DNA from 3 places in the Kitasatospora sp. NPDC101108 genome. Region 2 is predicted to be linked to each of the others. Evidence: riboswitches for the same ligand, from Rfam matches in the RefSeq annotation. Region 2 holds a riboswitch; each other region holds the start of a gene.
What was found. A riboswitch is a leader RNA that binds a small molecule or an ion and turns the genes downstream of it on or off. The one in region 2 is predicted to bind S-adenosylmethionine.
Positions count from the first base shown of each region.

Region 1: it holds a riboswitch for S-adenosylmethionine, as region 2 does, so the genes downstream of both, ACZ6Z8_RS02420 (IclR family transcriptional regulator) here and thrC (threonine synthase) in region 2, are expected to answer to the same signal.
Region 3: it holds a riboswitch for S-adenosylmethionine, as region 2 does, so the genes downstream of both, ACZ6Z8_RS06240 (aminotransferase class V-fold PLP-dependent enzyme) here and thrC (threonine synthase) in region 2, are expected to answer to the same signal.

Region 1 covers NZ_JBVJLM010000001.1:538,210-547,964, reverse strand. Annotated here, with positions in the region: gene ACZ6Z8_RS02445 (RNA repair domain-containing protein) at 1-395, opposite strand, end outside; gene ACZ6Z8_RS02440 (RNA ligase family protein) at 395-2,191, opposite strand; gene ACZ6Z8_RS02435 (M1 family metallopeptidase) at 2,280-3,710, opposite strand; gene ACZ6Z8_RS02430 (hydroxymethylcytosylglucuronate/cytosylglucuronate synthase) at 3,926-5,155, opposite strand; gene ACZ6Z8_RS02425 (class I SAM-dependent methyltransferase) at 5,448-6,233, shown strand; SAM riboswitch class I at 6,456-6,598, shown strand; gene ACZ6Z8_RS02420 (IclR family transcriptional regulator) at 6,808-7,521, shown strand; gene ACZ6Z8_RS02415 (SRPBCC family protein) at 7,544-8,041, opposite strand; gene ACZ6Z8_RS02410 (RNA polymerase sigma factor) at 8,038-8,544, opposite strand; gene ACZ6Z8_RS02405 (DUF3995 domain-containing protein) at 8,779-9,300, shown strand; gene ACZ6Z8_RS02400 (sialidase family protein) at 9,404-9,755, opposite strand, start outside.
Region 2 covers NZ_JBVJLM010000003.1:653,778-663,532, forward strand. Annotated here, with positions in the region: gene ACZ6Z8_RS11255 (copper homeostasis protein CutC) at 1-186, opposite strand, end outside; gene ACZ6Z8_RS11260 (hypothetical protein) at 243-1,181, opposite strand; gene ACZ6Z8_RS11265 (PadR family transcriptional regulator) at 1,178-1,531, opposite strand; gene ACZ6Z8_RS11270 (HD domain-containing protein) at 1,595-2,221, shown strand; gene ACZ6Z8_RS11275 (hypothetical protein) at 2,252-2,608, opposite strand; gene groL (chaperonin GroEL) at 2,722-4,344, opposite strand; gene ACZ6Z8_RS11285 (cold-shock protein) at 4,688-4,891, opposite strand; gene ACZ6Z8_RS11290 (ubiquitin-like small modifier protein 1) at 5,442-5,720, opposite strand; gene thrC (threonine synthase) at 5,747-7,027, opposite strand; SAM riboswitch class I at 7,045-7,180, opposite strand; gene ACZ6Z8_RS11300 (glucosyl-3-phosphoglycerate synthase) at 7,324-8,352, shown strand; gene ACZ6Z8_RS11305 (alpha,alpha-trehalose-phosphate synthase (UDP-forming)) at 8,391-9,755, shown strand, end outside.
Region 3 covers NZ_JBVJLM010000002.1:320,214-329,968, reverse strand. Annotated here, with positions in the region: gene qcrA (cytochrome bc1 complex Rieske iron-sulfur subunit) at 1-125, opposite strand, end outside; gene qcrC (cytochrome bc1 complex diheme cytochrome c subunit) at 134-943, opposite strand; gene ctaE (aa3-type cytochrome oxidase subunit III) at 1,131-1,751, opposite strand; gene ACZ6Z8_RS06250 (response regulator) at 2,148-2,573, shown strand; gene trpD (anthranilate phosphoribosyltransferase) at 2,691-3,767, shown strand; SAM riboswitch class IV at 3,902-4,019, shown strand; gene ACZ6Z8_RS06240 (aminotransferase class V-fold PLP-dependent enzyme) at 4,072-5,445, shown strand; gene ACZ6Z8_RS06235 (Lrp/AsnC ligand binding domain-containing protein) at 5,453-5,734, opposite strand; gene ACZ6Z8_RS06230 (rhomboid family intramembrane serine protease) at 5,777-6,508, opposite strand; gene ACZ6Z8_RS06225 (hypothetical protein) at 6,761-7,024, shown strand; gene ACZ6Z8_RS06220 (NYN domain-containing protein) at 7,156-8,592, shown strand; gene ACZ6Z8_RS06215 (C40 family peptidase) at 8,804-9,755, shown strand, end outside.

The DNA of each region.
Region 1 (9,755 bases), on a different contig from region 2:
TAACGGTCCCACAGGGTGTTCCAGGTGACCACGCGAAGGTTGTCCGAGCCGGCCGCTTCGGTGCGGGCCTCGTGCGGCTGCCAGCCGCCGTCCGGCCGCCAGGCGTACGGGGTGACGGTGGTGAAGAAGGGTGAGGGGAGGTGGCGGGGTTCGCTGCGGCGCCCCGCCTCGGTGGTGTCCAGGACGTCCACGCCGGTGGTGCGGTCCCACACCACGACGCCGTCCGCCTCGACCCAGCGGACCCGGTGCCAGGGAACCTCGCCGGCGGCGGCGAAGGCCTCCAGCGGGACGCGCTTGGTACGGTCGTCGCGCTGGCGCACGCCCAGGGTGAACCGGGCCGGGTCGAAGCGGGCGTCCCAGCGGATGCGCTGGCAGACCTGTTCGATGGGGCGCATCACTCCTCCTCGGAGTCGAGCGTGCCCGCCGTGTCCTCCACGGTGCCACCCGGGCCGACGTACCAGGTGCGGTGCGCCTGGCCGGGGTGTGGCGGGCTGAAGCGGTGCAGTTGGGCGGTGAGCACCTCGGACGGCACCGGGTGCGGGCGGACGGCGTTGCGGCGCAGCAGTTCCTGCTCGCCGACCATCAGCACCACCTGGGTGACCAGGGCGTCGCGGCGCCGGGCGATGCCGTGGACGTGGGAGCGCTGCTCGCGGTTGAGCGAGGTGGCGTCCCAGGCCACGGTGGCGGCCGGGTCGGCGAGGGCCGCGTCCAGCCGGGCCAGTCCGGTGCGCAGCACCTCGGGGTTGTGGCGCTGGTCGGAGCGCGAGCCGAGGGCGGCGCGCAGGTCGTCCAGGCTGATCCGGGTGGAGACGCCGGGCAGCGCGGCGGCGAAGGTGCTCTTGCCGCTGCCGGACGGCCCGCTCAGGTGGACGAGCCGGGGGAAGCGGCCGTCCCGCCAGCGCCAGGTGGCGGCGACCGCCTCCTCGACGGTGGTGATCCGGCCGAGCGCGTAGGCCTCGCGGGCCTGGGCCCAGCAGCGGTCGGCGGCGTCCGGGGCGAGGTCGGCCAGGGCCTCGCGCAGGCCGGTGCGCAGCCAGGCCAGCGGGTCGGCGTCGAGCAGTCCGGCGTCCTCGGCGTGCAGGGCGGACCAGGCGACCTGCTCCCGCTCGGCGGGGCCCGGGGCGGCGGTCGCGGCCACCGCGTGCAGGACGCCGAGGTCGGCGGCGGCGGTGAGCCGGACCAGGCCGGCGCGACGCTCCTCGTCCGGGTACGGCTGCTGGAGGCCGGAGTGGAGGGCGACCAGGTCGGCGACCCGGCGGGCCAGCGGCAGGCCGAGGCGGTCGGCCAGCCGGGGGGCGAGCTGGGGTGCGGCCGGTCGGGGGGCGAGCTGGGGCTCCGCGGGGCGGGTGGCGAGCGGGGAGGCGGTGGTTCGGTTCCGATGGGTGGTGCGACGCAGCGCGGTGGCGAGCACGCCGGCCAGCCGGGCGTCGCCGGTGCGGCCCAGCTCGTCCAGCCGGGCGGATACCTCCGCCAACTCCTGTTCCGGGCAGTCGAGTTCTGGGAACGCCAAGGCTTCGGCCAGCAGTGGGAGGTCCGGCAGCTGGCCGGCGCGTACGTCCCAGAGCGCGGCGTTCGGGCCGAGGCCGTTCTCCACCACGGCGGCGTGCATCCAGTGGGTGTCGGTACGGACGTGGTGCGGGCGGACCCACTTGGCGATCCGTTCGCCGAACTCGGCCCGGGGGAAGCCGCGGACCGTTCGGACGACGTAGCCCTCCTGCCGGTCCAGGTCCAACCGCAGGGCGCGCAGCGCCCGTTCGTCGTAGCGGCCGCGCCAGAGCACCCGGGGTGTCGGGATCCCGAGGCGGCGCAGGAAGCGGACGGTGTCGTCCCAGTCCAGGCAGCGGTCCCGGTCCGTCCAGACCGAGAAGCCGTGGAACCAGCTGTCCAGGTCGGTGTACGGGATGGAGTGCCGGGCGAACAGGTTCTCGCCGCAGACCCGCCAGCCGGCCGGGATCCGGGGACCCACCCGGCTCTGCAGGCCCTTGACCCAGGCCCGGGACAGGTGGTGGGCGGAGTCCAGCGAGCGGGCGTGGAGGCCGTCGGCGTAGAGCGTGGTGTTCTCGCCGTCCAGCTTCTCGGTGACGACGACCTCCGCCCCGGTCAGGCCGGAGAGGTCCCCGGTCCTGATGTCGTCCGCCGCAGCCCCCGGTGACCAGGGGAGATGCGGCGTCCGGGGGTAGTGCACACGCATGTTCCGCTCCCTGCACGTCCTTGATCCGGCGGCCACTGTAGGAGCGGACGGAAAGGGCGGGCCACCGAATATCGGACTGCCGTGCGGCTCAGTCGATGCGGTGCTCGCGCCAGAAGGGCGTCAGGTCGACGGAGGTCGCGGCCTGGGCGGCGGCCTTGAAGTCGGCGGTGGTGGAGACGCCGTACCAGTGCGCGCGGGCGTAGTCGCGCAGCAGGGTGGCCATGGTGTCCGCGCCGATCAGGCGACGCAGTTCGTGCAGGGCGCAGGAGCCGTGGTCGTAGATGACCGGCACGTAGCGGTCCGGGTGGTTGTCCCAGTAGCTCATCGGGTTGGTGAGGCGTTCGTCCGCGGACCGCCAGGGCGTCCTGGCGGCGCAGCCCTCGCCGGTGTCGCCCATGGCGACGGCCATGGCGTACTCGGCGAAGGACTCGTCAAGCCAGGGCGCGCGGTACTGGTCGTCGCCGACGATGCCGTACCACCACTGGTGCGCCAGCTCGTGGATCACGGCGGAGGGCCGGATCCAGTCGAGGACGAAGCCCGGGTACTCCATACCGGCGAAGTCGAACCGGTTGTCGAGCACCAGGGCCAGGTCCCCGTACGGGTAGGCGCCGTAGCGGGCGGAGTGGGCGTCGATGGTCCGCAGGGAGAGGTCCAGCATGTCCTGGGCGTCCTTGGCGGCGATGTCGGCGACCGAGTAGACGGCGATCCGGACGCCGCCCGGGGACCGTCCCTCGATGCGGCTGAACGGACCGGCGGCCCAGGCGAATTCGCGGACCTTGCGGGCGCTGATCCGGGTGACCGTACGGCCGGGCTCGCCGGGGGTGTCGACGGCGGTGCCGGTGGCGGGGACCAGCAGGCCGCTGGGGTGGTCGAGGGTGACGGCGAAGTCGGAGCTGAGGCCGTAGAAGGACTCGCCGAGTTCGGAGTACGGGTCGAGGTGCCAGCCCGCCTGGTCGCGGACGGCGAGGACGGGCAGGGCGTTGCCGATGAAGCTGAAGGCGCCGTCGCGGCCGAAGCGGTCGATGCCGTCCGGGACGTCGACGGTGAGGTCGAAGTCGACGGTGCCGGAGGCGCCCTGGGGCAGCGGGCGGGGGAGGGGGACGCGCAGGGCGGTGCAGTCGACCTCGTAGCCGTCCTGGGTGGCTTGGGCGTCCTGGGTGGCCGGGATGGTTTGGGCGGCTCGGCCGGCCTGGGCGGCCTGGGTGGTGTTCAGACCGGTCACCCGGACGGACGGGCGCGCGCAGCCGCCGCGGAAGTTGTCCCAGAGGCGCAGGTAGACCTCGTCGAGGGGGGCGGGCGAGGCGTTGCTGAAGGTGATCCGCTCGTGGCCGCGCCAGTGGGCGCCGGTGGCGTCGCTGCTCAGATCGACGGTGTAGGCGGGGGTACCGGGGGTGCGCGTCGGGTCGGTGGCGGTGGCAGCGGGGGCAGCAATGGCGGTGGTAGCGGCGTGGCCGGGCGGGGCGGTGGCCGCCGTCAGCAGCACGGCGAGGACGGCGAACAGGGGGTGGAGGCGTCGCACGCCGTGGTCTCCTGTCGTTGGAAGGGAGGAACGGTGGGGAAAGCAGGGGTGGTGCCGGGCGAGGCGGCGGTGGACGGTTCGGCGGGCGGCGACCGAGTCGCCGACACCGATCGTGAGAACGGCCTCGACCCCCCTGGGGACACGCACCGGCTCCTCCGTCGGAGTGATCCGCCGGACCGTGGTGCCGACCTTTCGTCGGAAAGCGGCTCCTGTGCTCAGAGCATGAGACCGCGCAGAGCGTCGGCGACCTGCGCGGCGCCGGCGGTGCCGACCGACCTCGTCATCGCCGTCCAGTCGGGGACGGAGTTGCCGGGGTCGGACGTGCCGGGGTCGGACGCGCCGGCCCCGGACCCGTCGGCCAGGCGTTTGAGCTTGTCGATCAGCCCCTGCCGTACGGCCTTCGCGGTTCGGTGGCGGCCGAGGTCGGCGGCTCGGGCGATGCCGCCGTAGATCAGGTCGAGGGCCTTGCCCACGCCGTGGGTGCGCAGCGCCAGCACCTCGTCCTCGTCGAAGACCTCCGTCGGCCAGCGGAGGCGCACGTCGGTGCCGAGTGCCCGGCTGTGGAAACGGCCGTTGAAGATCTGGCTGAGGTTCTGCGGCGGCAGGCAGAGCGTGGGGGTCCCGAGCTGCCCCGCCTCCAGGAGGGTGGTCAGGCCGGGGGAGGTGAGCAGTACGTCGCACTCGGCGAGGCGGCGCAGGAAGTCCTCGTGGGGGAGGGCGCCGACCGTGGTGGTGGCCGGATGCGCGCAGGAGTCCACCAACTGTGCCGCCAGCCAGGCGGGCAGGTTTCCCGCGATGTGCACCTCGGTGATCCCGCTCGCGGTGAGCGCCTCCAGGGCCGGGGGCAGGACGAGCCGCGGATAGCCGGCCCAGTCGGTGAGTCGGGGCGCGCGCAGCCCGCCGAGGTTGAGCAGGGCTCGACGGGGGTGCCGCGTCGGCGCGGTGCTCCGGGAGACTCCGCCGTCCGCGATCACGGCGTCCACCCAGCGCAGATGGTGTACGTCGGCCAGCACCCGGGCGCCCTCGCGCGGAAGCTCCACGCACCGCTGGGCGCAGTACACCTCGGCGTCCAGCGGGAGGTCGGGGCGGTCCCCGTCCGTCCACAGGAACGGCAGGCTGTCGACGAACACCACCGGCACCCCGCAGGCCTGCAGCGCCTTCGCCAGCCCGCCGTCCAGCACCACCAGCGCCGCCTCCACCCGCTGCGCCTGGACGATCCGTCTCAGCTCCGCCTCCGACCGGGTGTCCGGGAGGTCGAACCAGCGCTCCACCGGCTGCTCGGCGAGCACCGATCTCCCCAGTCCGGAGGCCAGCCCGATGAATCTCAGCCGGTCGCCGCCGGTACCCCGGAGGGCGGACAGCACCGCGCTCAACTTCCCCGAGCTGCCCCAGCCGAACTCCACCCCGGCCACGGCAACCGTCCTGGTCTCCGCCTTCGCCCGCATCCGTGTCAACTCCCCCGCCCGTACCGGATCTCCTGTCGTCCGTATTCGTACCAGGCGAGAGGTCCCGGCTTGGTTCGACTACCTATCGAAAAGTGAAAGCTAACCACCCCACCAGGTGAAGCTGCCTGTCGGCGTATTGACGAAGGGCGGTCCAGTGATCGGGCAGGTCGCCCCGCCGTGCCAGCAACACGCGGGCAGGAACGTCCCTGCGCTCCGCGGGCGCCGTCCCGGGCTGCAATGGGCGCCGACCCGGGCCGAGCGCCGACCGCAGACCACAGGAGAGAGCCGCCCGATGGAGCAGCCGACGACCGCCGACACCGATCCGGTCCGCGTACTGGAGACCGCGGGCACCGACTACCGCCGGGCCTTCGACCTCTTCCTCGCGGGCACCGACGAGAAGCCCCGCACCCACGCCCGGCTGAGCGAGATCGCCACGTCCCTCCCGCACCGCCGGGTCCTGCTGGACCTCGGCGCCGGGGACGGCCGCACCACCGCCCACCTCGCCCGGTACTTCGACCGCACGATCGCCGTCGAGCCGAGCGCCGCCATGCGCGAGAGGCTCGCCGCCGCCTGCCCGGACGCCCTGGTCCTTCCCGAACCGCTGGAGCGCGCGGCCCCGCCCGAGCCGGGCGACCTGGTCCACCTCTCCCACGTGCTCTACTACGTCCCGGAACCGGACTGGTTCCCCACCGCCACCCGTGCCCTCGGCTGGACGGCACCTGGCGGTGCCCTGCTGATCGTCCTGCAGAACCCCGACAGCCCCTGCATGCGGATGGCCGCCCACTTCACCGGCGTCCGCTACGACCTGCGCCCCCTCCTGGACCGCCTGCGCGCCGAGCATCCTTCCCACGACTACGCCCTGGAGACCCTCACCCTCCACTACCGCACGCCCCACCTCGCCGATGCCGTCGACGTCGCCGAATTCATGGTCAACGTCGCCGATCTCGCCACCCTCGACGCCCGCCCGACCAGGGCCGCCGTCGCCGCCTACGTCCAGCAGCACTTCGCCCGTCCCGACGGCGGCTACGCCATCGGCCACACCCAGGACATGCTGGTCGTCCGCCGCGTCCGGGAGTGACCGCCTCTCATCGCGCCGGGTGCCGGGCGCGGTTGAGGGGAGAGTCCGGCGGGGCGCTGGAGGATCCGGAGACGGACAGCGGCTCCGACGGGACGGTGTCCTTGGCCACGGGCAGTGGGATGGAGAGCACTCCTCGGCCCTGACCTCCGCGTGGAGTCCGGCGTGTGCGGGTTGGGGGAAAAGTTTGGCGGGGCGCCCGGGAAGTCTTGTATGGTTCGTCGCGAATCATCCAGAGGGGTGGAGGGACCGGCCCTACGAAGCCCCGGCAACTCCCCGTTCGACCCGGCGTCCGAAGTACGCGCCGTGCCGTCCGGGATCAGTGCCAACTCCGGCCTGTCGCCAACGTGGCGCGGGAAAGATGAGGAGACACGGTGCTCTCTGTGCTGTCCTTCGCCCGGGCGCTTCCCGCCCCGGCCCTTCCGCGTACCCGTCTCGTGCCCGGCGCAGGCAATCGGCCGCATTCGCAGGCCCGTCCTCGCTGACCACCCCGCTCCCCTTCCCACCGGAGCGTCCGTGAGCCGGACCCACCCGCGGCCCACGGGATTCGAGACTGGAGTACCCGTCCATGGAGAACATGGAGATCACGAGCGGCGTCGGAGTGCTCGACAAGATCACCTCGATCCTCGGCACCCTGGAGGCCGGTCCGGCCACCCTGGCCGGACTGGTCGACGCCACCGGCCTGGCGCGGCCGACCGCCCACCGGATCGCCGTCGCACTGGAACACCACCGCCTGCTCGGCAGGGACGTGCAGGGCCGGTTCGTCCTCGGCCCGAGACTCGCCGAGCTCTCGGCGGCCGCCGGTGAGGACCACCTGCTGGCAGCGGCCGGCTCGGTCCTCACCCAGCTGCGCGACCTCACCGGCGAGACCGCCCAGCTCTACCGCCGGCAGGGCGACGTGCGGATCTGCGTGGCGGCGGCGGAGCGCCTCTTCGGGCTGCGCGACACCGTGCCGGTGGGCCTCGCCCTGCCGATGAAGGTCGGGTCGGCGGCCCAGGTCCTCCTCGCCTGGGAGGAGCCCGAGCGTCTTCACCGCGGCCTCCAGGGCGCCCGGTTCACCGCCACCGCGCTCAGCGGTGTGCGGCGTCGCGGCTGGGCCCAGTCCATCGGCGAACGTGAGCCCGGGGTGGCCTCGGTGTCCGCACCCGTGCGCGGCCCGTCCAACCGGGTGGTGGCGGCGGTGTCCGTCTCCGGTCCGATCGAACGGCTCACCCGCCACCCCGGCGCCCGGCTGTCCCAGGCCGTGGTCGAGGCGGCGGCCCGGCTCACCGAGGCCCTGCACCGAACCTGACCAGCCCTCCCCCCGGCGTCTCCTACTCCTCCTCGTCCAGCAGGGCGGCGAACCGCGCCAGTGGGTCCCCGGTGAAGGGGCGCAGCGCGGGGGCGAGGAGGCGCGCGCCGGGGAACCGCAGGCCGCCGAGGAAGGCGAAGCGGGTGGTGCGGTCGGTCTCCGGGCGGGCCGCCATCCCGCCGAGCACCAGGCGGCTCTGCATCAGGCACCAGCCGGGTGCGAGGTCGATCCCGAACGTCGCCCGGAGCCGGGTGTGGCCATGGATCCGGGCCTGGAGCGAAGTCGTCGGCAGCGAACCGGATGGTGCGGGGCGGACGAGTCGCACCGTGCGGACGTCGGGGATCCAGAGCGGCATGGTCCGCTCCAGGTCCTGGGCGAGCGCCCAGACCCGCTCGAACGGCGCGTCGAGGACGGTCTCGCCGATCCGAGCCGCGCCGGGCGCGGTCGCGGCGATCACGTGCAGCCGCCGGACCGGGTCGAAGTCGGCGACGGGCCACTGCGGCATCGGGGTGTCGGTCACTGCTGCCACGCCTTTCGGAAGCTGAGTCGGGCCCGGGAGAGCCGGGACTTGACCGTCCCGGGCGCGACCGCGAGCAGCGCCGCGGTCTGTCGTTCGTCCAGCCCCTCCAGGTCGCGCATCAGCAGTACGGCGCGGTGCTCGGGGGAGAGCCGGGCAAGCACGTCGCGGATGTCCGCGGCGAGCTGGGGATCACCGGGCGCGGGGACCTCGCCGAGTTCGGCCGGCCGCGAGCGTGCCGCCCGGTTGGCGCACCGGACCGCCTCCCGGACCGCGATGGCCCGGACCCAGCCGTACAGGGCTTCGGGGTCCTGGAGTTGGCGCAGTTTGCGGAAGACCACGATCAGCGCCTCCTGGGTCGCGTCGGCGCCGTCGTCCAGCGCGATCGGGCCGCAGAGCCGCCGGACGTACGGGGTGATCAGGTCCAGCAGTCGGCCGACCGCGAGTTGGTCGCCGCCCTGGGCGGTTCTCACCAGCTCGGCGAGGCCGGGCGGTGGCTCCTGCATGGTGCTGTCTCCGCTCTTTCCACTGCTGACGGTCGTGGGTCGTGGGTCGTCGACCGGCGACCGGGTCCGGGGTCCGGGGTCCGGGGTCCGGGGTCCGTAGAGGGAGGACCCGAAGCGGCGAAACGTTCCCTGCGGATTTCGCCCGGAGGCAGTGTTCCTCGTCACAGGAACGGATCGCCCGGCGGGGCGCTCCTTCGGGTGTTCGAGCGTCCTGAGACCCCGTGAGGTGACGGCATGAAGTCGACGAAGATCAGCAACAGGGCCACCGCGGTCGGCGCGGTCCTGGCGGTGGACGGCCTGGTCCACCTCTACTGGGCCACCGGCCGGACCTGGCCGGTGGACGGCACCACCCGGCTCTCGCAGCTGGTGCTCAACACCCAGGTGCCGTTCACCCCGCAGGGGCTGGTGCCGCTCGCGGGGATGCTCTTCTCGGGCGCGACGCTGGTGCTGGTCCGGGGTGGCCGGCTGCCGGCCCTGGGTCGCCGGCTGCCCGCCCTGCTGCCGCGCTGGGGGAGCCGGGCGGTGGCCTGCGGACTGCTCGCCCGCGGCGCGGTCGGACTGGTCTGGGTGACCGGCGCCTGGGCGGACCCGGGCGACACCTTCTACTGGCTCAACCTGCTGCTCTACACCCCGCTGTGTCTGGTGCTCGGCCGGGCGGCCTGGCAGGTCGCAGCCGCGGGGACGACGCCTGCGGGCACGGCGCCGACGGGCACGGCGCCGACGGGCAGTTCGGCTTCGGGCATGGCGCGGGCCTGAGCCTCCCGGACCCGGACCCGACCCCAACCCGAACGGCGCCCCGCGGCTCCGCCCAAGAAGGCAGGAGCCGCGGGACGCCGTCCGTCCGCCCGGACCGACCGTGTCAGCGCCGCAGGTGCTGGACGGCGCGCGGGCCGGCGACGGGCGCCGCGGCGCGCGCGGCCTGTGCGCTCGGCGCGCCGCCGGCCGGGCTGCGCAGGGTGCCGGGCTGGAAGCGGCCGCTGTACACGTCGGTGGAGTTCAGCGGCTGGGCGTCGTTGGCGGTCACCATCACCGGGCGGATCTGGCGGCCGTCGTTGATCAGCGACTGGTAGTCGCCGAGGAAGTGGCCCCCGGCGAAGGGCGCCTGGAGCCAGTCGAACACCGGCGAGATCTGCCGCTCGACCGGGCTGTCCTCGCCGCCGCGCGGGAAGCTGAGCAGCCAGGCGGCCGTGGGCAGCGTGGTGGTGTTGCCC
Region 2 (9,755 bases):
GATCCGGAGCATGACGCGCAGCGGGATGCCGACGGCGGCCCGGATCCGGGCGAAGTCCTCGACGGACGGGGTGAGCCCGTCGGCGGCCATGTCGGTGACCAGTTCGAGCCGGTCGGCGCCGCCCGACTCGGCAGCCTGGGCGTCCTGGGGCGTCAGCGCGATGACTTCCAAAATTGGTCTAGACATATGAGACAGCCTGCCACATGCGACCGCCCCCGGCGAGACCGCACCCCGCTCCGGCCTCAGGCCGGCTGCCGCCCACCCGGCCCGGCCGGACCCCGGCGGCGACCGACCAGCACCAGCGCCACCGCCGCCACGACCGTGAGCCCGGCCATCGGCAGCAGCTTCCAGGCCCCGCCCTCCTGCTGCCAGAGCGCGTGCAGGTTGACGCTGAACGTCCACGGCAGCGCCGCGAGCCCCGGAACCGCCACCAGGTACCAGCCGCGCACCACCGCCAAGGCCATCAGCAGCGGGACGACGATCATCAGCGCCCGCCACTGCGGGTCCAGGTGGTACCAGCTCGTGTAGACGTTGTCCGCGAACGCCACCACCGGGGTCAGCGCCGCCGCAGCCAGCAGCAGGCCGCGCTCCCGCCAGCTCGGCACCGGCAGCGCCTCCTTGGGCGCGGCCAGCAGCACCAGGGCCCAGAGCACGAACGGCCCGTCCCACTGGAAGGATTCCAGGAACACCCACAGCGGCTGGGTGACCTCCGGACGGGTCGCCACCCAAACGAGTTCCACCACCGCGGCCAGCGCCGACACCCCGGCCAGCACCTTCGCCACCGTCCACCGTCCGAGCAGCGCCGCGACGGCGGAGAGCATCGCCGCACCCAGCAGCGCCCAGTGGGGCAGGAAGAGCAGCAGCCCCCACCCCCCGTGCGGCACGCCGGACGCCAGGTAGCTCAGCAGCGCCCCGCCCGCCGCCAGACCTCCGGCGGCCCCGGCCACCAGCGGAGCGGCCAGCGCCGTCAGCCGCCCGCCGGCGGAGGTGGAGGTCAGCCCGGTCCGCATCCGCAGGCCGTACGCGCCCAGGTCGAGCAGCTCCCGGAACTTGGCCATCGGCCCGGCCCCGGCGGTCGTGTCAGCGAAGACCAAGGCCAGCTCGTCCCCACGTTCGCGGCGGTAGCGCCCCGGGTACAGCGCCAGCGCCGTCCGTACGGCGAAAACGGTCGCATCACTCATGCGAAGGCCCCCCTGACCCTCGGGTTGGCAACGGCGACGGACAGCCGCCGCTCGGCCTCCGCGGCCACGGCCCGCAGCCGCTCGGCCTCGGTGGCCAGGGCGCCCCGACCGGCGTCGGTCAGCGCGTAGGTGCGCCGGGCGCGGCCGTCCACCACCTCCTCGGCGGCGACCTCGATCAGGCCCTGGCCCAGCAGCCGGTCGAGCGCCCCGTAGAGCGTGCCGGTGCGCATCTTGACCCGGCCGTCGGAGATCGCGGCGATCTCCTGGATGAGCGCGTAGCCGTGTCTCGGGGCATCGGCCAGCGCGGTGAGCAGAAGCAGCGTGGGCTCCTGCATGGAGCGTTCTGTCATGTGACTACATATATCGCCGACCGGCACATCCCGTCCACCGGAACGACCCGACAGAATGTGCCCATGCCGACCGAGGACCTGCTCACCGCCTGGACCGCCCTGCTCAACCGCTGCGGCGCCACCGACGACCCCGAACCGTACGGACAGGAGCTGCTGCGCCGCTGGTCCGAGCCCCAGCGGCGCTACCACACCGCCGAGCACCTGCGAGCGGTACTCCGGCACATCGACGACCTCGCCGACCAGGCCGTGGACCCGGACGCCGTCCGGCTCGCCGCCTGGTTCCACGACGCCGTCTACCGCCCCGACCGCACCGAGAACGAGGAGCGCAGCGCCGCCCTGGCCGTCCGCGCGCTGACCGCCGCCGGACTGCCCGCCGAACGCGTCGCCGAGGTCGAGCGGCTCGTACTGCTCACCGTCACCCACGACCCGGCCCCCGGCGACCGCGACGGCGAGGTGCTCTGCGACGCGGACCTCGCCGTCCTCGGCGGCACCCCCGAGGCGTACGCGGCCTACGCGGCCGCCGTCCGCGAGGAGTACGCCTTCGTCCCGGAGCCGGACTTCCGTGCGGGCCGGGGCGCCGTCCTGCGCCGGCTCCTGGCCCTGCCCGCGCTCTACCGCACCCCCGCCGCCCGCGAGCGCTTCACTGCGGCCGCCCGCACCAACCTGACGGCCGAACTCGGAACCCTCTAGGTCCGGCAGGACCCGCCGGACAGGCCCTGGCTAGCGGAGCTCCCCCACCGGCGCCACCACCACGCCCTGCTTGCCGCACACCCAGTGCGGCTCCGGCCCCAACTCGGGCTCCACGCCCAGCGCGTGCGGGTCCCCGTCGGCCGCGCAGGCGGTGCACAGCGGCCAGCGGCCGTACGCCTCCAGCAGCGCGTCCTGGACGTCCTGGGCGACCAGCCCGAGCACGTACTCGGTGCCGTCCGGCCACTGCTCCAGCCACCAGCGGCGGTGGGTGACGGCCTGCTCGACCAGCGAGACGACGGCGGCGTCCGCCACGTCCCGCGCGGTGAGGTCGGCCAGGATCAGTGCCCGCGCGTTGTGCAGGGCGGTCTCGATGTCGTCGGAAGCCATCCGCCCATCCTCTCGTGAAACCCCCGCGGCCCGGAAACGCCGCGTGGGCGGCCCCCCGAAGGGAGCCGCCCACGCGGACGAGGAGTCAACCGACCCGATCGGAACGATCAGGATCAGAAGTCCATGTCACCGCCCGGCATGCCGCCGCCGGCGGCCGCGGCGGCCTTCTCCGGCTTGTCGGCGATGACGGCCTCGGTGGTGAGGAACAGCGCCGCGATGGAGGCGGCGTTCTGCAGCGCGGAGCGGGTGACCTTGGCCGGGTCGATGATGCCCTCGGCGACCAGGTCGACGTACTCGTTGGTGGCGGCGTTCAGGCCGTGACCGGCGGGGAGGTTGCGAACCTTCTCCACCACGACGCCACCCTCCAGGCCGGCGTTGGTCGCGATCTGCTTGATCGGGGCCTCCAGCGCGACCTTGACGATGTTGGCACCGGTGGCCTCGTCGCCGTCCAGCTCCAGCTTGTCGAAGGCGACACCGGCCTGCAGCAGGGCGACGCCACCACCGGCGACGATGCCCTCCTCGACGGCGGCCTTGGCGTTGCGGACGGCGTCCTCGATGCGGTGCTTGCGCTCCTTGAGCTCCACCTCGGTGGCCGCGCCGGCCTTGATGACGGCCACGCCGCCGGCCAGCTTGGCGAGGCGCTCCTGGAGCTTCTCGCGGTCGTAGTCCGAGTCGCTGTTCTCGATCTCGGCGCGGATCTGGTTCACGCGGCCCGCGACCTGCTCGCTGTCGCCGCCACCGTCGACGATGGTGGTCTCGTCCTTGGTGATGACCACCTTGCGGGCGGTGCCCAGCAGGTCGATGCCGGCGTTCTCCAGCTTGAGGCCGACCTCCTCGGAGATGACCGTGCCACCGGTGAGGATGGCGATGTCGCCGAGCATGGCCTTGCGGCGGTCGCCGAAGCCCGGGGCCTTGACGGCGACGGACTTGAAGGTGCCGCGGATCTTGTTGACGACCAGGGTCGACAGGGCCTCGCCCTCGACGTCCTCGGCGATGATGACGAGCGGCTTGCCGCTCTGCATGACCTTCTCCAGCAGCGGGAGCAGGTCCTTGACCGAGCCGATCTTGGAGTTGGCGATGAGGATGTACGGGTCCTCGAAGGTCGCCTCCATGCGCTCCAGGTCGGTGGCGAAGTAGGCGGAGATGTAGCCCTTGTCGAAGCGCATGCCCTCGGTGAGCTCAAGCTCCAGGCCGAAGGTGTTGCTCTCCTCGACGGTGATGACGCCTTCCTTGCCGACCTTGTCCATGGCCTCGGCGATCAGCTCGCCGATCTGGGTGTCGGCGGCGGAGATGGAGGCGGTGGAGGCGATCTGCTCCTTGGTCTCCACGTCCTTGGCCTGGGCCAGCAGCTGGTCGGAGACGGCGGCGACGGCCTTCTCGATGCCGCGCTTCAGGGCCATCGGGTTGGCGCCGGCGGCGACGTTGCGCAGACCCTCGCGAACCAGGGCCTGGGCGAGCACGGTGGCGGTGGTGGTGCCGTCACCCGCGACGTCGTCCGTCTTCTTGGCGACCTCCTTGACGAGCTCCGCGCCGATCTTCTCGTACGGGTCCTCGAGCTCGATCTCCTTGGCGATGGAGACACCGTCGTTGGTGATCGTGGGGGCGCCCCACTTCTTCTCCAGCACGACGTTGCGACCCTTGGGGCCGAGCGTGACCTTCACTGCGTCGGCGAGCTGGTTCATGCCACGCTCAAGGCCGCGGCGAGCTTCCTCATCAAAGGCGATGATCTTGGCCATCAGAAGTGGTCCTCCGGGACACGGTCGACTGCTCGGACCAAGGGGTGCCCGCGACGGACGGCCCTGGTGCGCGGAGGTCCATTCCCTGCCGCTCCCGGGGGCCTCACCGACCCGGTCCGCTGTCACTCTCACACTGTGAGTGCTAACGCCAATGATTAGCACTCCGGGTGGTCGAGTGCAAGCCCAATCGCCAACCCGCGAGCCGTCCTCCGGACCCGCACCGACTCCGGCGCGAACTCCCGCGGGAACGCGAACGGGCCCGTACGACGCGTGTCGTACGGGCCCGTCGAGAAGCGAGTGGTCACCAGCCGAGGGCCGCGCCGAGCTCCTGATTCGGAAGGGGTCAGACCGCCGCGCGGACCATGTCCGCCTGCGGGCCCTTCTGTCCCTGGGAGATCTCGAACTCGACCCGCTGGCCCTCCTCGAGGGTGCGGTAGCCGTCCATCTGGATCGCGCTGTAGTGGACGAAGACGTCCGCACCACCGTCGACCGCGATGAAGCCGTAGCCCTTCTCCGCGTTGAACCACTTGACGGTGCCCTGAGCCATTCCGAACTCCCCTAGTGCTGTGCTGGCCCTTCACGGTCCCGCAGGTCGCGGGCCCGGGTCTGGTTTGGAGGCCGGCCCGGGGAACCCCCCCTGGGCGCAGCCGTGCACGCCGCAATCCTCCGCACGGGAACACCGGACGGCTTCCGTGAGCGGGTGATTACGTCGACCGCCGCTGAATGTATCCGGATCGACGCCCTCTGCAACAGGGTCAACCGCCGGGAATTCCGCAGCCCCGTCAAGAGACAACACCGAACAAATCGGGAGGAACTCGGCATTCCGCGCCGGACATAGCGGACGAATTACCCAAATGCCTGCAGGAATTCTGACATCTGCCTGACATGTTTGACGGGCCGGTCCCAGCGTCCGGACGCCCTCGGGCGAAGTGCCCCGCGAACCGGGAAGGGACGCCCTGTTCCCAGTCGAGCCACACTCTACTCCGACTGGACCCGGAATATTCCCGCCGAAATGCAAGCGGCCGCCCGCGCGTACGGAGAGGGGAATTCCGTACGCGCGGGCGGCCGCGGAGCGGGCCGGAAGGGGCGGGAACGGCTCAGCAGCCGCCGGCCACCGCCGGAATGATCGAGACGCTCGCGCCGTCCTTGATCTCGGTCGCCAGGCCCTCGGCGAACCGCACGTCGTCGTCGTTCACGTACACGTTCACGAAGCGGCGCAGCTTGCCGGTGTCGTCCAGGATGCGGGCGGAGATTCCCGCGTGGTTCTGCTCCAGGTCGGCGATGACCTCGGCCAGGGTGGCACCCTCGGCGGTCACCTCGGCGGCGCCGCCGGTGTAGGTGCGCAGGATGGTGGGGATGCGGACGTTGGCGCTCATGGCTCTCCTAGCGGGGGTGGGGTGGTTCAGGCGGACGCGAGGCCGGCGGCGCGGAAGGAGTCCAGCGTCGGGCGGATGACGGTGGTCATCCCGGCCTCGGAGACGGCGTCCAGCGTCTTCAGGCCGTCGCCGGTGTTGATCGCGACGGTCTCCTTGGCCGGGTCCAGCCGGCCGGTCTCGACCAGCTTCTTCAGCACGCCGACGGTCACCCCGCCCGCGGTCTCGGCGAAGATGCCCTCGGTCCGGGCCAGCAGCCGGATCGCCGCCACGACCTCCGCGTCCGTGACGTCCTCGACCGCCCCGCCGGTCCGCCGGGCGATGTCCAGCACGTACGGGCCGTCCGCCGGGTTGCCGATCGCCAGCGACTTGGCGATGGTGTCCGGCTTCACCGGCTTGATCACGTCCCGGCCGGCCTTGAACGCGGCCGACACCGGCGAGCAGCCCTCCGCCTGGGCGCCGAAGATCCGGTACGGCCGGTCCTCCACCAGGCCCAGCCTGATCAGCTCCTGCAGCCCCTTGTCGATCTTCGTCAGCTGCGAGCCCGAGGCGATCGGGATGACGATCTGCTCCGGCAGCCGCCAGCCCAGCTGCTCGCAGATCTCGTACGCCAGCGTCTTGGAGCCCTCGCCGTAGTACGGCCGCAGGTTGACGTTGACGAAGCCCCAGCCCTCGCCGGCCGGGTCCCCGATCAGCTCCGAGCAGAAGCGGTTCACGTCGTCGTAGTTGCCCTCGATGCCGACCAGCTCGCCGCCGTACACCCCCGCCATCACGACCTTGCCCTGCTCCAGGTCGTGCGGGATGAAAACGCACGAGCGGAACCCGGCCCGGGCCGCCGCCGCACCCACCGCACCGGCCAGGTTGCCGGTCGAGGAGCAGGACAGCGTGGTGTACCCGAACGCCCGGGCCGCCTCGATCGCGCAGGCCACCACCCGGTCCTTGAACGAGTGGGTCGGGTTGCCGGAGTCGTCCTTCACGTGCAGCTGCGCGGTGAACCCGAGCTCCCGCCCCAGGTTGTCCGCCTTCACCAGCGGGGTCCAGCCGGGGTTCAGATTGGGCTTCGACGCCACGTCGGCCGGAACCGGCAGCAGCGGCGCGTAGCGCCAGATGGACGCGGGGCCGGACTCGATCCGCTTGCGCAGCTCCTCGGCGCCCTCGCTGCCGAACTCGTACGCGATCTCCAGCGGCCCGAAGCACTCCAGGCAGGCGAAGCTGGGGCCGAGCGGGAAGCGGGTGCCGCACTCCCGACAGGACAGCGCGGCGGCGGGGCCGAGGTCGACGGAAACAGGTGCGGCGGTGTCGATAGCCATGATGGCGGAGGCCTCTCTCCTCATCTTCCCCGTGGCACGGTCGCGCCACGGGCCGGAATTGGCACCTGTCCCGCCGGGGCCTGTCGACGACAGCCGAGCGAGAAGGTTGCCGGGACGTCAACGGGCCGTTCCCTCAGTCCCTCTGGATGAGCATGTGAAGTTATGGTTCAGCGGCGACCCCGGCGTGCAGAGGTCCGACCGCTGTACGAAGACTGTATCCGAAGGCATCCGCCCCGAAAGGGTCCGTCCGCCAAGCGAGATGGCCCGTTCCACCCAGTCCGCCGAGGAGAGTCACCGTGCCCGCCGAACCGTCCCCCGCACTCCTCCCGCAGGCGGCGTCCTGGCTCCGCCGCCGCTCGTGGAGCGCGGCCGACCGGCCGGTGCACACCCTGCTGGAGGCCAAGCGGCGCACCGGCCGCACCGTCAGCGTCGTCCTCCCCGCGCTCGACGAGGAGGCCACCGTCGGCGACATCGTCCGCACCGTCCGCCGCGAGCTGATCGAGCGGATCCCGCTCGTCGACGAACTCGTCGTGGTCGACTCCGGTTCCACCGACGACACCGCCGCCGTCGCCGCCGCGGCCGGCGCCCGGGTGGAGCACCGCGACGCGATCCTCCCCCGGCTGCCCGCCGCCCCCGGCAAGGGCGAGGTGCTCTGGCGCTCCCTCCTGGTCACCCACGGCGACATCGTCTGCTTCATCGACGCCGACCTGCGCGAGTTCGACCCGGCCTTCGTCTCCGGCATCATCGGCCCGCTGCTGACCGACGAGGGGCTCCAGCTGGTCAAGGCCATGTACGACCGCCCCCTGGAAGTGACGATGAGCGGCTCCGCCACCGGGGAATCCGCCGCGATCGTCCCCACCGGCGGCGGCCGGGTCACCGAACTCGTCGCCCGCCCCCTGCTCAACCTCCACTGGCCGGAACTCGCCGGTTTCGTCCAGCCCCTCGGCGGCGAGTACGCCGCCCGCCGCTCACTGCTCGAACGCCTGCCCTTCCCCACCGGCTACGGCGTCGAACTCGGCCTGCTGGTCGACGCACTGGAACTGGCCGGACTGGACGCCCTGGCCCAGGTCGACGTCGGCGTCCGGCACCACCGCCACCAGGACGGCCAGGCCCTCGGCCGGATGGCCGCCACCATCTACCGCACCGCCCTGGAACGCCTCGACCGCACCCACCGCCTCAAGGCCTCCGCCGACCTCGTCCACCCCCACCTCACCCAGTTCACCCGCGACCCGGAGACCCGCTCCTTCACCGCCCACACCCACCCCGTGACGGCCCTGGAGCGCCCCCCGATGCACACCGTCCCCGAATACGCCACCCGGCACTGAAACGTTTGCCACCCCGGACCCCCGGCAACATCCCAACCATGGGCGATCTCACGACCGAACGTTCGAGTGCGACCGGCACCGCCCCCGTCCTGGTGGCCTCCAACCGGGGACCGGTGTCCTTCAGCACCGCCGACGACGGCACGCTGACCCTGCGCCGAGGCGGCGGAGGGCTGGTCTCAGGCCTCTCCGCGATCGACGACCCCGACGCCGTCTGGGTCTGCGCGGCTCTCAGTGAAGCCGACCGCCGAGCCGCGGGAGAGGCCCCCGACGGCCGCCTCGACCTCGCCGGGCACGACGTCGGGGGCCAGGCCGTACGCATGCTGGACATCGACCCGCAGACCTTCGCCCACGCCTACAACGGCGTCGCCAACTCCACCCTGTGGTTCGTCCACCACCTGCTCTACGCGACCCCCACCGCGCCCTCCTTCGGCGCCGACTTCCGCACCGAATGGGCCGCCTACGAGGCGTACAACACCGCCTTCGCGGACGCCCTGGCCGCCGAAGCCGCCCCGAACGCCGCGGTCCTGGTCCAGGACTACCACCTCTCCCTGGCCCCGTCCCTGCTCCGCGCAGCCCGCCCCGACCTGCGGATCGGCCACTTCTCCCACACCCCGTGGGCCCCGCCCGAGTACTACCGGCTGCTCCCCGACGACGTCGCCCGGGCCGTCCTCACCGGCATCCTCGGCGCCGACCGGGCCGGCTTCCTCACCGAACGCTGGGCCCGCGCCTTCGCCGCCTGCTGCGAGGACCTCCTCGGGGCGACCGTCGACCACGAGCGGCTCACCGTCACCCTCCCCCAGCCTTCGGCCGGGGGGACCCCCATCGGCCGCACCACCCAGCTGGGCGTCCACGCCCTCGGCGCCGACGCCGACTTCCTCCGCGAACGCGCCCGCCGCCCCGACGTCGACGAACGCCTCGCGGCCCTCCGCACCGCCGTCGGCGACCGCCGCACCATCGTCCGGGTCGACCGCACCGAGCTGAGCAAGAACATCGTCCGCGGCCTCCAGGCCTACCGGCACCTGCTCCGCACCCACCCCGAATGGCGGGACCGGGTGGTCCACATCGCCTTCGCCTACCCCTCCCGCACCGACCTCGCCGAGTACCGCGACTACACCGCCGCGGTCCGGCGCCTCGCCGACGAGATCAACGCCGAGTTCGCCACCCCCACCTGGCAGCCCCTGATGCTGCACGTCAACGACGACTTCCCGCGCTCCCTGGCCGCCTACCGCATGGCCGACGTGGCACTCGTCAACCCGATCCGGGACGGCATGAACCTGGTCGCCAAGGAGGTCCCCGTGGTCTCCGACCACGGCTGCGCCCTGGTGCTCTCCCGCGAGGCCGGCGCCCATGCCGAACTGGGGGAGGACGCCCTCACCGTCAACCCCTACGACGTCGTCGCCACC
Region 3 (9,755 bases), on a different contig from region 2:
GCCCGCTCGTCGATGTCGGTGCGGCGGGGCTCGTGGGCCGGCAGGCCCGGGTCGGCGAACGGGTTGCCGTGGTCGGCCACCTCGCCGGCGGAGCCGTGCGGCTCCGGGAGCTTCTCTTCTGACATGTCGTGGCTCATGACTTCTTGGCCTTGGTGGTGTGGGCGGCGACCCAGATCGCGACCGCGATGAGCGTGCCGAGGCCGAAGATCCAGCCGAACAGACCCTCGGTCACCGGACCGAGGCTGCCCAGGGTGAGACCGCCGGGGTTGGGCTCATCGTTGGTGGTGTGGCGGACGAAGGCCACGATCTGCTTCTTCTGCTCCTCGGGCATGGTGCTGTCCGGGAACGACGGCATGTTCTGCGGGCCGGTCTGCATGGCCTCGTAGATGTGCTTGGCGTCCACGCCCTCCAGCGACGGGGCGTACTTGCCCTTGGTCAGGGCACCGCCCTGGCCCGCGAAGTTGTGGCACTGGGCGCAGTTGGTGCGGAACAGCTCGCCACCCTTGGAGATGTCCTGGGGGTCGGTCGAGTTGTACTGCTCCGGCTTCGGCGCGATCGGGCCGGGGCCGAGCGAACCGATGTACGCGGCGAGCTGGTCGATCTCGCCCTGGGTGTAGATCTTCGGCTTGCGCGGCACCTGGGCGCCGGGCTGCTGGGCCGGCATGCGGCCGGTGCCGACCTGGAAGTCGACGGCGGCGGTGCCGACGCCGACCAGGCTCGGACCCTCGCTGCCGCCCTGGCCGTTGATGCCGTGGCAGGAGGAGCAGCCGACGGCGAAGAGCCTCTTGCCCTCATCGATCGCGAGCGACTGCGCGGCGACGTCGGCCTGCGCCTTGTCGGCGGGCGCGAACGCGGCGTACAGCCCCCCGGTTGCCGCCAGGGCGAGAAGTAGGACGACCAGCGCCGCCAATGGGTGGCGCCGTCGTGCGGAGAGCTTTTTCACGGAATAACCCCGGTGTCAGGATCTGGTCGACTGGTGGGTGCACCCGGCGGCCGGTCTGGCCGGCACGAGGCTGCCTGTCCAAGGCTGCGCGCGCGGTCGGTCGGTGGGAGCGTCGGCACCGGCAGAAGCGGCCCGTCGCCGGTGAGGGCGGGGGCCGCAGCCGGTGGCCAGCGACCTGATCAGCTGGTTACTTGATCAGGTAGATGGTCGCGAACAGGCCGATCCACACGACGTCGACGAAGTGCCAGTAGTAGGACACGACGATCGCGGCGGTGGCCTGCTCGTGCGTGAAGCGCTTGGCTGCGTACGTCCGCCCCAGGACCAGCAGGAAGGCGATCAGACCGCCCGTCACGTGCAGACCGTGGAAGCCGGTGGTCAGGTAGAACACCGTGCCGTACGGGTCCGAGGACAGCGAGAGGCCGTCGTTCTTGACCAGCTCGGTGTACTCGTAGACCTGGCCGCCGATGAAGATCGCGCCCATGAAGAACGTGAGGGCGAACCACGCGCGGAGCTTCTTCACGTCACCGCGCTCGGCGGCGAACACGCCGAGCTGGCAGGTGAGCGAGGAGAGCACCAGGATCGTGGTGTTGATCGAGGAGAACGTCACGTTGAGGGCGTGCGCCTTCTCGGCCCAGAACTCGGCTCCCTTGACGGAGCGGAGCGTGAAGTACATCGCGAAGAGCGCCGCGAAGAACATCAGCTCGGAACTGAGCCAGACGATCGTTCCGACGCTGACCATGTTCGGTCGATTGACCGATCCGTGCGCGTGCCCGGTTTCTGTTGCTGTTGCTGTCGCCACGACGGACATTATGTCGGTCCCTTATTCCGTCTTCACGTCGGGGGGTGTCCCTCGGAGTGTCCGGTGCGTGCGGTATGCCCGCTTGGGGGGCGACGGGGTGTCCGTACGGGGGCTGAGCAGCGGCGTGTCCCTTTTCTGACGGTTCCTCGGACGGGTGCGCGACCCCCTTGCCCGGTGCGTCGTTGCACGGACGGCGCACCGCCGGGGTGTAGGGGAGAGGATGCCGTGTCCGCCGTCCGGGTGGACCGGCGGGGCCCGGGTGACGGGCCGTCCTCCGGGTGGGTGAGCCGCGGGCGGGGCGGCTCGGGGAGGAACGTGCGCGAGGGGGACCGGCGACGGGGGAAACGGGAGTAGCATCCGGGTCAGGTGAACGTGGTCCGGATCACACTTGAGGGAGCAGGGTCCATGGCGTACACGACCGACGAGACGCTCACCGTCCTCGTCTACAGCGACGACCGCAACACCCGCGAGCAGGTGCTGACGGCACTCGGCCGTCGGCCCGCCGAGGATCTTCCGGAGCTGTCCTACCTGGAGTGCGCGACCACCCCCGCGGTGATCAAGGCACTGGAGAAGGGCGGGATCGACCTCTGCGTGCTGGACGGCGAGGCGGTCCCGGCCGGCGGGCTCGGCCTCGGGCGCCAGCTCAAGGACGAGATCTACGGCTGCCCGCCGGTGCTGGTGCTGATCGGCCGGCCGCAGGACTCCTGGCTCGCCGCCTGGAGCCGGGCCGACGCCGCGATCTCCCACCCGGTCGACCCGGTGGCACTGGCCGGGGCGGTGGCCACCCTGCTGCGGGCGCGGCTGGCGAAGCGGGCCCCGGTCGCACGCTGAGCGGTGTCGTCCCAGTACCGGAGATGACCGGGGCCGGGCGCCCCACCGCTCGATAGGCTGGCTCCATCCGTACGGACGTCCCCCGGTGCGGGGAACCCACAACAGCTGGAGTCAGCCATGGTGAACGTGAACCCTGCGAACGGTGGTACCGACCCCGCGCAGGTGGTCCGCACCTGGCCGGACCTCCTGGCGGCACTGTTGAAGGGGGAGGACCTCGACCGCTCGTCCACCGCGTGGGCGATGGACCGGATCATGAGCGGCGAGGCGTCCCCCGTCCAGGTGGCCGGGTTCATGGTGGCGCTGCGGGCCAAGGGCGAGACGGTCGACGAGATCGCCGGTCTGGTCGACGCGATGTACGCGCACGCCGAGCCGCTGGACATCCCCGGCCCGGCGGTCGACATCGTCGGCACCGGCGGCGACCGGGCGAAGACCGTCAACATCTCCACCATGTCGGCGATCGTCGCGGCGGCCGCCGGCGCCAAGGTGGTCAAGCACGGCAACCGGGCCGCCTCCTCCTCCAGCGGCTCCTCGGACGTGCTGGAGAAGCTCGGGGTGGCGCTCGACCTGTCGGCCCGGCGGGTGGCCGAGGTGGCCGAGGAGGTCGGGCTCACCTTCTGCTTCGCCGCCAAGTTCCACCCCTCGATGCGGCACGCGGCCACCGCGCGGCGCGACCTCGGGGTGCCGACCGCCTTCAACATCCTCGGTCCGCTGACCAACCCGGCGAAGGTCACCTCGCACGCCATCGGCTGCTTCGACACCCGGCTCGCCGGGCTGATCGCGGGCGTGCTGGCCCGGCGCGGGGCGACGGCGCTGGTGTTCCGCGGTGACGACGGGCTGGACGAGCTGACCGTCACCACCACCTCGCGGGTGTGGGTGGTGCGCGACGGGGCGGTCACCGAGACCGGCTTCGACCCGCGGGACGTCGGCATCGAGCTGGTCGGCATCGAGGCGCTGCGCGGGGCCGACGCCGCGTACAACGCCGAGGTCGCGCGCCGGCTGCTGGCCGGGGAGCGCGGGCCGGTGCGGGACGCCGTCCTGCTGAACACGGCGGCGGCGCTGGTCGCGATGGACCTCGGCGACGCGCCGCTGACGGAGCAGCTCGCGGCGGGGATGGTCCGGGCGGCCGAGGCGATCGACTCGGGCGCGGCGCAGGAGCTGCTGCGGCGCTGGTCGGAGGCCACCAGCCGGATCTGAGACGGTAGTTGAGGGCCCGTGCCGTTCCGTCGGCACGGGCCCTCGGGCTGCCGCCCGCCGCGGGGGCGGGAACGCCGTCCGGATGGTGGATGCCTGTTTGACCGTCCGACGCACCCGACCTAGAGTCTTCGCCAGGTCATGAGTGACAGCGCCAAGCCCCAGCTGGCTGTCCGGCAACCCTCCGTCCGTGGCGGGGTGCCCTGGGTGAGGACCGGGTCGCCGGGCAAGCCGTCCGCGCGACAAGCGCGGACGCCGGACGACGAGCACTCCCGGGGTCCCTTACCCCCCGAAGGAGTGCATCCTCATGTCCCTCGCCACCGAGACCTCCGCCCCGCTCGCCGTCCTCGGCCACGACGTCCAGGTGCCGCTCGCCAGCGGTGAGAAGGTCGGCTACGCGGCGCTCGACTACGCGGCCAGCGCGCCGGCGCTCCAGCGGGTCTGGGACGACGTCGCCGCCTACGCGCCGTACTACGGCAGCGTGCACCGCGGCGCCGGGTACCTGTCGCAGCTGTCCACCGACCTGTTCGAGCAGAGCCGCCGGACCGTCGCCGACTTCCTCGACCTGCGCGAGGGCGACCAGGTGGTCTTCACCCGCGCCACCACCGACTCGCTCAACCTGCTGGCCTCGGCCGTGCCGGCCGGCACCCGGGTGTTCGCCTTCGAGACCGAGCACCACGCCTCGCTGCTGCCCTGGGCGCACGCCGGGCTGGAGGTCCGCTACCTGCGGGCGCCGCGCTCGCGGGCCGAGGCGGTGGCCGCGCTGGAGGCGGCGCTCGCCGCGGCGCCCGAGGGGCCGAAGCTGCTCTGCGTGACGGGCGCCTCCAACGTGACCGGCGAGCTGTGGCCGGTCGCCGAGCTGACCGGGACCGCGCACCGGTACGGCGCCCGGGTGGTGCTGGACGCCGCCCAGCTGGCCCCGCACCACCGCGTCTCGGTGCGCGAGCTGGGCGTCGACTGGATCGCCTTCTCCGGCCACAAGCTGTACGCGCCGTTCGGCGCCGGGGTGCTGGCCGGGCGGGCGGACTGGCTGGACGCGGCCGAACCGTACCTGGCCGGCGGCGGGGCGACCCGGACGGTGGCCCGCGAGTCGGACGGCTCGGTGGCGGTGCAGTGGCACACCGGCCCGGCCCGGCACGAGGCCGGCTCGCCGAACGTCATCGGCGCCTACGCGATCGCCTCGGCCTGCCGGGCGCTGACCGAGGCCGGCTTCGACGCGCTGGAGGCCCGGGAGCGGCAGCTGGTCGAGCGGCTGACGGCGGGGCTGGCGGAGATCCCCGAGGTCAAGGTGCTGAACCTGTTCGGCGAGGCCGGCGACAGTCGGAGCAGCGCCCGGGTGGGCGTGCTGTCCTTCGTCGTCCGGGGCTGGAACAGCTCGCACTTCTCGGCCGCGCTGTCCGCCGAGTACGGCATCGGGGTGCGCGACGGGCTGTTCTGCGCCCACCCGCTGGTGCGGACACTGCTGGGGGACGAGGACGTGGCGCCGTCCGAGTGCGGGGCCCCGGAGCCCTCGCTCCCGGGGGAGCGCAGCCTCAACGCGATCCGGGTGAGCTTCGGGGCCGGCACGCCGGACGAGCACGTCGAGCGCTTCCTGACCGCCGTCCGCGAGCTGGTCACCGACGGCGCGGCGTGGAACTACCGCAACGAGGGCGGCCGTTGCGTCGCCGACAGCCGCCGCTAGGGCGGGACTACTCGTCCAGGCCGAGGGCGAAGGCCGCTTCCAGGTCGTGCTGGGAGTAGGTGCGGAAGGCGATCTGGGTCTCGGTGTGGGCCACGCCCGGGACCTTGTTCAGCCGGCCCGGGATGACCTCGGCCAGGTCGTCGTGGCGGCGCACCCGGACCATCGCCACCAGGTCGTAGCCGCCGGTCACCGAGTAGACCTCGCTGACGCCCTCGATGGCGGCGATGGCCTCGGCGATCTCCGGGATGCGGTCGACGCTGGTCTTGATCAGGACGATGGCGGTGATCACTGTTCAGGGCTCCTTCGTGAGGTGCGGCCAGCGTATCGGGCCTCAGCCGGGGCGTCTCGGGGGGTGGCCGACGACGGTGCAGGCGTAGAGGAAGCCGGCCGAGAAGCCGACCACGTGCACCAGGTAGGCCACCCCGGGACCGGCCGAGTGCACCGACCACCACTGCAGGGCGAACCAGAGGCCGAGCACCAGCCAGGCCGGGAAGCGCAGCGGGAGGAAGAGGAGCAGCGGCACCAGGGTGGTCACCCGGGCCCTCGGGTGGAAGCGCAGGTACGCCCCGAGCACGGCGGAGATCGCGCCCGAGGCGCCGATCAGGACCCGGGTGGAGTCGGGAGAGTGCGCCTCGGCGAGCGCGAAGCCGTACGAGGCGAGGCTGCCGGCGGCCAGGTAGAAGAGGAGATACCTGGCCCGGCCGACCCGCCGTTCGACGGTGGGGCCGAAGACGTGGAGGAAGAGCAGGTTGCCCAGCAGGTGGAGCCAGCCGGCGTGCAGGAACAGCCCGGTGAGGGCGGAGACCGCCGGGTGCTTGCCCGGGGTGGGGGAGGCGGGGCAGCCAGGGACCGGGTCCGGGCCCGCGGCCAGCTGCTCGGCGGTGAGCGGGTGGCCGGTCAGCAGCTCGGCGGGGACGGCGCCCCAGCGCTGCTCGTACCGCTGCTCGGCGCAGATCCGGGCCTGGCCGGTGCCGTACAGCGGGTTGAGGCCGGCGGCCGGGCCGAGCAGGAAGACCAGGGTGTTGACCGCGATCAGGGCGTACGTGACCGCCGCTGCGGGCACCGCCGGGCGGTCTCCCCGCGCTTCCGTGTACCGGGGGGCCGCGAGCGCCATGCGGCCAAGCATCCCTCCGCGCGCGGCAGGTGACACGGCGGTTTACGGCAAGTGGACCAGCCGCCGTGTTCCGGCAACCGGTGGTCGGGGTGGTTGCCCCAGGCAATAGGCTTGGGGCGGGCAATCCCGTCTCCCGCCGCCGACGCCGGGGCTCCGGGGGGAGCGCCTAGCCCACCCAGGGACCAGCCGAGAGGATCCCCGATGACCGTCCCCGCACTGACCGCCGAGACGCGCTGGCGCTGCACGCTGTGCGGCAACCTCACCCGCTTCGACGTGACCCGCACCGCGCGGGTGACCGAGTTCCTGCACTTCGACCTGGCCGGGGACTCCAAGGTCGAGGAGACCGAGGTGCACAGCGAGACGATCGAGTCGGTGCGCTGCCGCTGGTGCAACGCGGTGGACCAGGTCGAGCTGGTGGCCCGCCCGGGTGCCGAGGGCGCGGAGGCCCCCGCCGAGCAGGGCTGACCCCGCCGGTGCGGTGGGCGGTGCGCGACGCGGCCGTCCACCGCACGGGACAATACAGACAAGACGCACGGAGCGTGACGACAGGGGCGGCCGCGGGCCGCACCCGCTGGACCAGGATCGGAGCCGAGGACGTGGTGGACGCAGCGAGGGAGCCCGGCGAAGCGCAGGGGCTCCAGCCCGCTGCGCAGGCACCGGAGCCGGCCGCCGGGGCGGTCCCGTCGGAGCCCGCCGCGCCGGAGCCCGCCGCGGAGCGCGTGGTCGAGAAGCTGGACCGGCCGCTGCCGGAGGGGGTGCGCCGGCGCGTGGTCGGGCTGGCCTCCGACGCGCTGAGCGGGCTGCCACCCGCGGAGCTGCCGCAGAGCCTGCGTCAGTACGTCAAGTTCACCCCGGCCCGGCGGGCCAAGTACGCGGCCACCGCGCTGGCGGCGGCGCTGGAGTCCGAGCCGGCCTTCCGGGTACGGATAGCGGAGCGGCTGCGGCTGGGCCAGCCGGACCTGGTCAAGGCGCTGGAGTCGGGTACCGTCCCCGGCGCCGCCGATCCGATGGACGTCGCGGCCGCCGCCTACCTGGTGCGCTCGGCGGGTTGGAGCCGACTGGTCACCGAGGCCGGCGAGGAGGCCGAGCGGGCCGGTGCCGAGGACGCGGCGGCGGAGGCCACCCGGCTGGTGGAGAAGCTGCAGGCCGAGCTGGCCGAGGTGCGGGCCGCGGCGCGGGCGGACCTGGACCGCCAGCGCGCGGAGTTCGAGGGCGTCCGGCGGGAGGTCGAGTCGCTGCGCAAGAAGGTGCGGTCGCTGGAGAGCGACACCCGCCGGGCGCAGGCCGAGACCCGGCGGGTGACCGGGGAGCTGGAGGCCGCGAAGGCGCAGGCCGCGGGCGAGCGCAGTGCGGCCGAGGGCGAGGCCCGACGACTGCGGCACCGGGTGTCCGAGCTGGAGACCGCGGCCGAGCAGGGCCGCCGGTCGGCCCGCGAGGGGCGCAGCGTCGAGGACATGCGGTTGCGGCTGCTGCTGGACACCGTGCTGCAGTCGGCGCAGGGTCTTCAGCGCGAGCTGGCGCTGCCGGTCTCCCAGATCCGCCCGGCGGACCTGGTGGAGGCGGTGGTCCCGGGGGCGGCCTCGCCGCACGAGGTGGCCCGGCGCGGTCTGGCCGAGGACGATCCGGCGCTGCTGGACCAGCTGCTGGCGATCCCGCAGGTGCACCTGGTGGTGGACGGCTACAACGTGACCAAGACCGGGTACCCGACGTTGCCGCTGGAGCAGCAGCGGATCCGGCTGCTGGGCGGGCTGGCGATGCTCGCCCAGCGCACCCAGGCGGAGGTCACCTGCGTGTTCGACGGGCAGGACCTGGACGTGCCGGTCATCATGGCGCCGCCGCGCGGGGTTCGGGTACGGTTCAGCCGGACCGGGGAGACGGCGGACGAGCTGATCCGGCGTCTGGTCCGGGCCGAGCCGCAGGGCCGTCCGGTGGTGGTGGTGTCCACCGACCGGGAGGTCGCGGAGGGCGTGCGGAAGGCGGGTGCGCGCCCGGTGGCCTCGGTGCTGCTGCTGAACCGGCTCGCCCGGCCCTGATCCGGGCCGGTGGCCGTGATTCCTGGTCAGTGCCCTTTTCGGGCGCTTTCCGTGGGGGTGTGCGGATCCGGTGAAGCCAGCGTGGGAACCGGAGTTCACGCCTTCGGGGGAGTGGCAAAACGGATAGATCTTCACTAGGGTCTGGCGTCAAACCTATTTTCCGGAATCTCACCCGAACAGGTGAGTCCATTGGAAGAAGGAGCCGGATCCCTTGGCCTCCCACCGCCGTCCCAAGCAGCCGAGCCGCGCGCGGGTCTCCGTGCTCACCGCTGCCGCTGCGACCGCGGTCGCCCTCTCGGCCCAGGTGGCCGCGCATGCCGCGCCGCAGCCGAACACGTCCGACGTCAAGGCGCAGATCGACCAGCTCCAGCAGGAGCAGGAGCAGGCGGCGGAGAAGTACAACGGCGCCAAGGAGCGTGCCGACCAGCTCCGCAAGCAGGCCGACCAGCTGCAGGACCAGGTGGCCCGCAGTCAGGACCAGATGAGCCAGCTGCAGACCGGTCTGGCCCAGGTCGCGGGCGAGCAGTACCGCACCGGGGGCATCGACCCGTCCGTCCAGCTGATGCTCTCCTCCGACCCGACCGGCTACCTGGACAAGGCGTCGAGCGTCCAGCAGGCCAGCGCGAGCCAGACCGAGGCGCTCAAGGGGCTGCTCGACCAGCAGCGCCGGCTGGACCAGGAGAAGGCCGAGGCGGCCGCCGTGCTGGCCTCGCTGGACGCCACCACCAAGGACCTCAACCAGGCCAAGACGGACGTCAACCAGAAGCTGAAGGCCGCGCAGGACCTGCTGAACTCGCTCAGCGCCGCCGAGCGGGCCGCGCTGAAGGCCCAGCAGCAGCAGGACGACCGCGCCTCGCGCGGCGCGGCCCGGGTCGACCTCAGCAGCCTGCCGCCGGCCAGCGGCTACGCGGCCGTGGCCGTGGCCAAGGCGATGAGCAAGCAGGGCTCGCCGTACGTGTGGGGCGCCACCGGGCCGAGCACCTTCGACTGCTCGGGCCTGATGCTCTGGTCGTACGCCCAGGCCGGCGTCTCGCTGCCGCGCACCTCGCAGGAGCAGGGCGACGTCGGCACCCGGGTGCCCTCGCTGGACCAGGCCCAGCCGGGCGACCTGGTGATCTACGGCAGCGACCGGCACCACGTCGGGATGTACATCGGCAACGGCA